Regions from separate parts of the Cupriavidus sp. SK-4 genome, predicted to be linked through region 1. Evidence: predicted binding sites of a transcription regulator. Region 1 holds the regulator's gene; the other holds the start of a gene.
What was found. Region 1 encodes NrdR, which represses ribonucleotide reductase genes. Its sites were predicted from a motif close to CACNANATNTNGTG; they were not measured.

Region 1 (3,411 bases):
TTGCGAGTACGTCGACGTGGTCGAGCAGTTGGCCATTGACCGCGTCAAGCAGCTGTTCGGCGCCGAAGCCGCCAACGTGCAGCCCAACTCGGGCTCGCAGGCCAACCAGGGCGTGTACTTCGCCGTACTCAAGCCGGGCGACACCATCATGGGCATGAGCCTGGCCGAGGGCGGCCACCTGACCCACGGCATGGCCCTGAACATGAGCGGCAAGTGGTTCAACGTGGTCAGCTACGGCCTGAACGCCCAGGAAGACATCGACTACGACGCGCTGGAAAAGCTGGCGCAAGAGAAGAAGCCCAAGCTGATCATCGCCGGCGCCTCGGCCTTCGCCCTGCGCATCGACTTCGAGCGCATCGGCAAGGTTGCCAAGTCGATCGGCGCTTACTTCATGGTCGACATGGCCCACTACGCCGGCCTGATCGCCGCGGGCGTCTACCCCAACCCGGTGCCCCACGCCGACTTTGTCACCACCACCACGCACAAGAGCCTGCGCGGCCCGCGCGGCGGCGTGATCCTGATGAAGGCCGAGCACGAGAAGGCCATCAACTCGGCCATCTTCCCCGGCATCCAGGGCGGCCCGCTGATGCACGTGATCGCCGGCAAGGCGGTTGCGTTCAAGGAAGCGCTGACGCCTGAGTTCAAGGAATACCAGCAGCAAGTGGTGAAGAATGCCGCCGTGCTGGCCGAGACCCTGATCGCGCGCGGCCTGCGCATCGTCTCGGGCCGCACCGAAAGCCACGTGATGCTGGTCGACCTGCGCGCCAAGAACATCACCGGCAAGGAAGCCGAGCGCATCCTGGGCGAGGCGCATATCACCGTCAACAAGAACGCCATCCCCAACGATCCGGAAAAGCCGTTCGTGACCTCGGGCATCCGCCTGGGCTCGCCGGCCATGACCACGCGCGGCTTCAAGGAAGAAGAAGCCCGCATCGTCGGCAACCTGATCGCCGATGTGCTGGACAACCCGCACGACGCCGCCAATATCGCCAGCGTGCGCGAGCAGGCGGCAGCCCTGACCAAGCGTTTCCCGGTCTACGGCTGATGCATCGAGGCCGCCCATGCGGATTTCGCATGAGCGGCCGGCAGCTCCGCAAGCCGGCGCCCTCGGGCACCGGCTTGCGGGCCTCGCCAACCCGCCCCGCCTCCGCAGAACGACAACACGGACAAGGCGACGGGGTTCAACTGAAGGTGGTCCGGCATGAAATGCCCCTTTTGCGGTCATTCCAATACCCAGGTACTCGACACGCGCATGTCGGAAGACGGCGATGCCGTGCGCCGGCGCCGCCGCTGCGAAGCCTGCGACCGCCGCTTCACCACCTATGAGCGGATCGAGCTGTTCTTCCCCGCCATCGTCAAGAAAAACGGCTCGCGCGTGGACTACACCCGCGCCAAGCTGAAGGATTCCATGCGCCTGGCGCTGCGCAAGCGCCCGGTCTCGGCAGAAGCCATCGACGAAGCCATCACCCGCATCGAAGAAAAACTGCTGGCCCTGGGAGAGAAGGAAATCCCCAGCAGCCAGGTCGGCGAGCTGGTGATGCGCGAATTGCGCAAGCTCGACAAGATCGCGTATATCCGCTTTGCTTCGGTGTACCGGAGCTTTGAGGACGTGTCGGAATTCCGCGACGTGCTGGACGAGTTTGCGGCGTCCACCCCTCGGAAGGGGTAGCAAAAGTAACAAAATCGTTGTTTAATCCCCGTTGCATTTCCGCAAGGCCCGCTATCGCATATTAAAAGGGCCGGGATTGCAGACCAAAAAAAGAAGTTAACGAAGTCGGACGTCTTTTGACGGGGGTCAGAATGGGTCAACGCTGCCGCGGGGCAGCCGGCTTTGCCATGCTCGAAGCATTGGTGGCAATCGTCGTTCTGGCGGTTGGCGTGCTCGGCGTCGCCAGCCTGCTGCTGAATTCATCCCGCTTCACGCAACAAGCTTCCTACGACACCACTGCCATGCAGCTGGCCACCGAAATGGCCGAGCGCATGCGTGCCAATCCGGCCGTCTCGCAAACCGGCGCGGCGGCGGAAGCCATCACCCCGAACCGCTACTTCATCGACACGGCCACCGGGCAGCCACCCGCGCTCACGGCGGCAAATAGCCCGTACGCTGTCGCCTGCCCGGGCACGGCGGCCGGGTGCGCACAACAACTTGCGGATTTCGATGTCGCCGAGTTCTGGGAGCGTGTCAGCACAGGCCTGCCTGGCGGACGCGCCGTGATTTGCCGGGACATGGTCGCCTACGACCAGACCACCGGCTTCTCATGGGGATGCACGCCATCGGCCACTGGCCGCCCGGACGACGCACCGATTGTCATCAAGATCGGCTGGATCTCGCGGCTTGCCGCCAAAACCGTCGCGGCACGGGTCGACATGTCCGATATGGGCACGCGCCCCCAGGTGGTCATCGTGGCCACGCAGGGCACGGTGAACTGACATGCGGAACGCCAGGACGTATCTCAACGCCGGCCGGCATCGTCAGCTGGGGCTGTCGCTGGTGGAGCTGATGGTGACGATGACGCTGAGCCTGCTCCTGATCATGGCTGCCGCGGCGCTCTACCTGACCGGGCGAGCCAACTACAACAGCATCGACGACACCACTGCGCTGGACGAGAAAGGCCGCTTTGCGGTGGATACCGTGGTGCGGATCGTGCGCCAGGCCGCCTGGAGCAACTATGCAGGCAACAGCGCCGCGGCCTCGCCCGGCGCCAGCGGGCCGCCTGCGCCCAGCCCTGGAGGCGTCATGCTCACCACCACGAGCCTGTCGCCGACCATCAGCGGCCTCGACAGCTGCGGCGCCCCCACGCAAGACCTCGGCAACCCGGCGCAAAACCTCGCGTGTCCGGCCCAAGCGGGCGCCGTGAACAAGAGCGATGTGCTGCAGGTCCGCTTCTTCGGTTCCGGCACGCAGCAGGACCGCACCGTTCCGGACAACAGCATGATCGACTGCTCCGGCAACGGCGTCGCCGAGCCGCAGGCCTGGGAAGACGCAGATCTCGCGCGCGGCATGGCGGTCTTCTATGTCAGCAACGATGCCAGCGGCATGCCTCAGCTGATGTGCGGCTATCGTCCACGGGACGCCGCCAACAAGGAAATCCTCACGGCCGGCACGGCATACCAGGCTGTTTCGCTGATCTCGGGCGTCGAAGTCTTCCAGGTGCTCTACGGCGTGGATACGAATTTCGACCAGACCCCGGACCGCTTCCTGTCGGCCACCGAGGTGCTGGCCCTGCCCACCACCTGGCAGAACGTCGTCGCCATAAAGATGGCCATGGTGCTGATGGGCGATACCGCCAGCGCATCGCCTCAGGATCCGCCAACCTTCCGCCTGTTTGGGCGCCTGTTCCCTGGCTCGCCGGGCAACGACACGTCCTTCACGCCGGCCACGCAACTGCAGCGGATGCGACGCCTGTACAC
Region 2 (3,411 bases), on a different contig from region 1:
GTCGCTGGAGTACGGCGTGCGCAGCACGTGCAGGCAGTCCTGGAAGCCCATGATGCCCATGCCGACCGGACGGTGGCGCAGATTGGAATTGCGCGCCTTGTCCACGGCGTAGTAGTTGATGTCGATCACGTTGTCGAGCATGCGCATGGCGGTGCGCACGGTCTTCTGCAGCTTGGCGTGATCCAGCGCGTAGGTGCCGTCGGCCTGCTTGGCCATGTGGGCGACCAGGTTGACGGAGCCCAGGTTGCACACGGCGATCTCGCTCTCATTGGTATTGAGCGTGATTTCCGTGCACAGGTTGGAGCTGTGCACCACGCCCACGTGCTGCTGCGGGCTGCGGATGTTGCACGGATCCTTGAAGGTGATCCACGGGTGGCCGGTCTCGAACAGCATGCCCAGCATCTTGCGCCACAGTTGCAGCGCCGGCAGCTTCTTGAACAGCTTCAGTTCGCCGCTGGCGGCCTTGGCTTCATAGCCCAGGTAGGCCTTCTCGAATTCCTTGCCGACCTTGTCGTGCAGGTCCGGGCAGGTGGCGGGCGAGAACAGGGTCCATTCGCCGGCTTCCATCACGCGCTTCATGAACAGGTCCGGAATCCAGTTGGCCGTGTTCATGTCGTGGGTGCGGCGGCGGTCGTCGCCGGTGTTCTTGCGCAGTTCCAGGAATTCTTCGATGTCCAGGTGCCACGTTTCCAGGTAGGCGCAGACGGCGCCCTTGCGCTTGCCGCCCTGGTTCACCGCCACGGCGGTGTCGTTGACCACCTTCAGGAACGGCACCACGCCTTGCGACTTGCCGTTGGTGCCCTTGATGTGCGAGCCCAGTGCGCGCACGTTGGTCCAGTCATTGCCCAGGCCGCCGGCAAACTTGGACAGCAGCGCGTTTTCCTTCAGCGCTTCGTAGATGCCTTCCAGGTCGTCGGAGACGGTGGTCAGGTAGCACGACGACAGCTGCGAGCGGCGGGTGCCGGAGTTGAACAGGGTCGGCGTGGACGACATGAAGTCGAACGACGACAGCAGCTGGTAGAACTCGATGGCGCGCGCTTCACGGTCCTTCTCGTTCAGCGCCAGGCCCATGGCCACGCGCATGAAGAAGGCTTGCGGCATTTCGATGCGGGTTTCATCGATATGCAGGAAGTAGCGGTCGTACAGGGTCTGCAGGCCCAGGTAGTTGAACTGGAAGTCACGGCCGGCGTCCAGCGCCGCGCCCAGGCGGGCCAGGTCGTAGGTGGCCAGTTGCTCGTCCAGCAGTTCGGCTGCGATGCCGCGGGCGATGAACTTGGGGAAGTACTCGGCGTAGCGGCTGGACATCTCGGACTGGGTCACTTCGGTGCCCAGGATTTCCTTGCGGATGGTGTGCAGCAGGATACGGGCGGTGACCTGGCTGTAGTCCGGGTCCTTTTCGATCAGGGTACGCGCGGCCAGGATGGCGGAGTCGTACACCTGCGTCATCGGCACGCCGTCGTACAGGTTCTTCAGGGTTTCCTTCAGGATCGGCTCGGCGCTCACTGCATTGCCAAGGCCGCTGCAGGCGTTGTCGATCAGGTCGTGCAGCGCGGCGATGTCCAGCACGTGCGTGACGCCGCCATCGGTCACGTTGACCGAGATGCCGCCTTCCTGCACGCGGGCCACGGCCTGGGCGTTGGCCTGGGCGCGCTCGTCCTTGCGCTTCTCGCGGTACAGCACGTAGGCGCGGGCCACTTCATGCTCGCCCGAGCGCATCAGCGCCAGTTCCACGTGGTCCTGCACGTCTTCGATATGGATGGCGCCGCCGTTGGGGCGGCTGCGCACCAGTGCGCGCACGACGTTGTCAGTCAGTTGCTCGACGATCTCGCGCACACGCGCGGACGCGGCGCCCTGCCCGCCGTTCACGGCGAGGAAGGCCTTGGTCATGGCAACGGCGATCTTGGACGGCTCGAAAGCCACCACGGCGCCGTTGCGTCGAATGATCTTGTGATCCGGGTAGTTCGTATTGGCGGCGTTGGCGGGGGTCTGCTGCGCGGTCGGTGCGATACCGGCGGCGGCGCCACCCGTGGTGATTTCGTTCTGGGCCGTTTGCATGAGAACTCCTGTTTTTACCCTGGAAATAAGAGACAAAAGAGTCCCTGGCGAAATGCGGCGAAAAGAACGTCCCTCCCGGCGTGAAGTCGGGGGCGGACAGACTGCCTTTACGTGAACATTTCGCCAGGGACTCTTGTGATTCGCTGGCCTTAGCGGGCGGTTTCGAGACGATGCACGAACTTCGTGATCCCTGACTCGCCCTTGGGCCGGCTCCCCGGTTTGACTACTAGATATAGTGTGTGATGCGTGAAACTGGGCTAAGTATAGTGAAACGAATCCGAATGACCAGTCTTGACAAGCGCTTTTTCGGGGGCGGGTGCGCCGATGCGGCAGCGCCACATGCCCGCAAGCCTAATACTCGCAAGGGTTTTCGCCAGACCGTTCGCAACTGCACATTTCACAAAAATTTTTTTGATTGTTGCGACGTTGCGATAGCCCCACCCGGAGGTAGGGCATGTGCGCCGGAACGGGGCGCACGGGGATGGGGAATGAGGTTAAGGATTCGTCACCTGGCCAGCCGCGCCAGGGCACTGGTAGGGCAACATGCCCGGCGCCACGCCCGCCTGCCTGGCGAAGCGCGCCCAGTCGAAATGCGGGCCGGGATCGGTCTTGCGCCCCGGGGCGATGTCGCTATGGCCGGCAATCGCGCGCACCGGGTAGGCGGCCAGCAGCGCCGGCACCAGCGCGGCCACGGTGTCGTACTGGGCCAGGGTGAACGGCAGGTCGTCGCAGCCCTCGATCTCGATGCCGATGGAAAAATCGTTGCAACGGGCGCGGCCGAAGAAGTCCGACTGCCCGGCGTGCCAGGCCCGCTGCGTGCACGGCACGAACTGCACCAGCTCACCCTCGCGCGTGACCAGGAAGTGCGCGGACACCTGCACCTGGTGGATGGTGGCAAAGAACGGGTGCTTGTTGGGATCGAGCCGGTTCTGGAAGAAGGCCTCGATGTCGCCGCTGCCGAACTGGCCGGGCGGCAGGCTGATGTTGTGCAGCACCACCAGGTCCACCGGCATGCCGGCCGGGCGCTCGTCGAAGTTGGGCGACGGCACGCGGCGCGCGGCGGGGACCCAGCCGTCGGCATCGGGCAGGTAGCGGTGCGTGGGCTTGGTCATGACGTGCCCTCGCCTTCCACGGCGCTGCGATCGGCGGCGTCCATGGCCTCGCGGATGCCCAGCTGCTGGATGCGGTAGCGCAGCTGGCGCAGGTTCAGGCCCAGCAGCGGCGCGGCCGCGGTGCGGTTGAAGTTGGTCTGCGCCAGCGCCTGCAGGATCAGCTCGCGCTCCACGGCTTCCAGCCTGGCCGGCAGGTCGATCGGGAAGACGATGCCGCGGCAGGCACGCTCGGCGGGGTCGCCGG

Region 2: the regulator NrdR is predicted to act here: its motif matches at 2,280-2,293, upstream of CF68_RS07470 (ribonucleoside-diphosphate reductase subunit alpha).

Annotation. Positions count from the first base shown of each region.
Region 1 is NZ_JFJW01000081.1:39,404-42,814, forward strand. It holds gene glyA (serine hydroxymethyltransferase) at 1-1,045, shown strand, start outside; gene nrdR (transcriptional regulator NrdR) at 1,202-1,669, shown strand; gene pilV (type IV pilus modification protein PilV) at 1,801-2,430, shown strand; gene CF68_RS17605 (PilW family protein) at 2,432-3,411, shown strand, end outside.
Region 2 is NZ_JFJW01000036.1:31,885-35,295, reverse strand. It holds gene CF68_RS07470 (ribonucleoside-diphosphate reductase subunit alpha) at 1-2,055, opposite strand, end outside; gene ampD (1,6-anhydro-N-acetylmuramyl-L-alanine amidase AmpD) at 2,550-3,167, opposite strand; partial or broken gene CF68_RS38110 (helix-turn-helix domain-containing protein) at 3,164-3,411, opposite strand, start outside.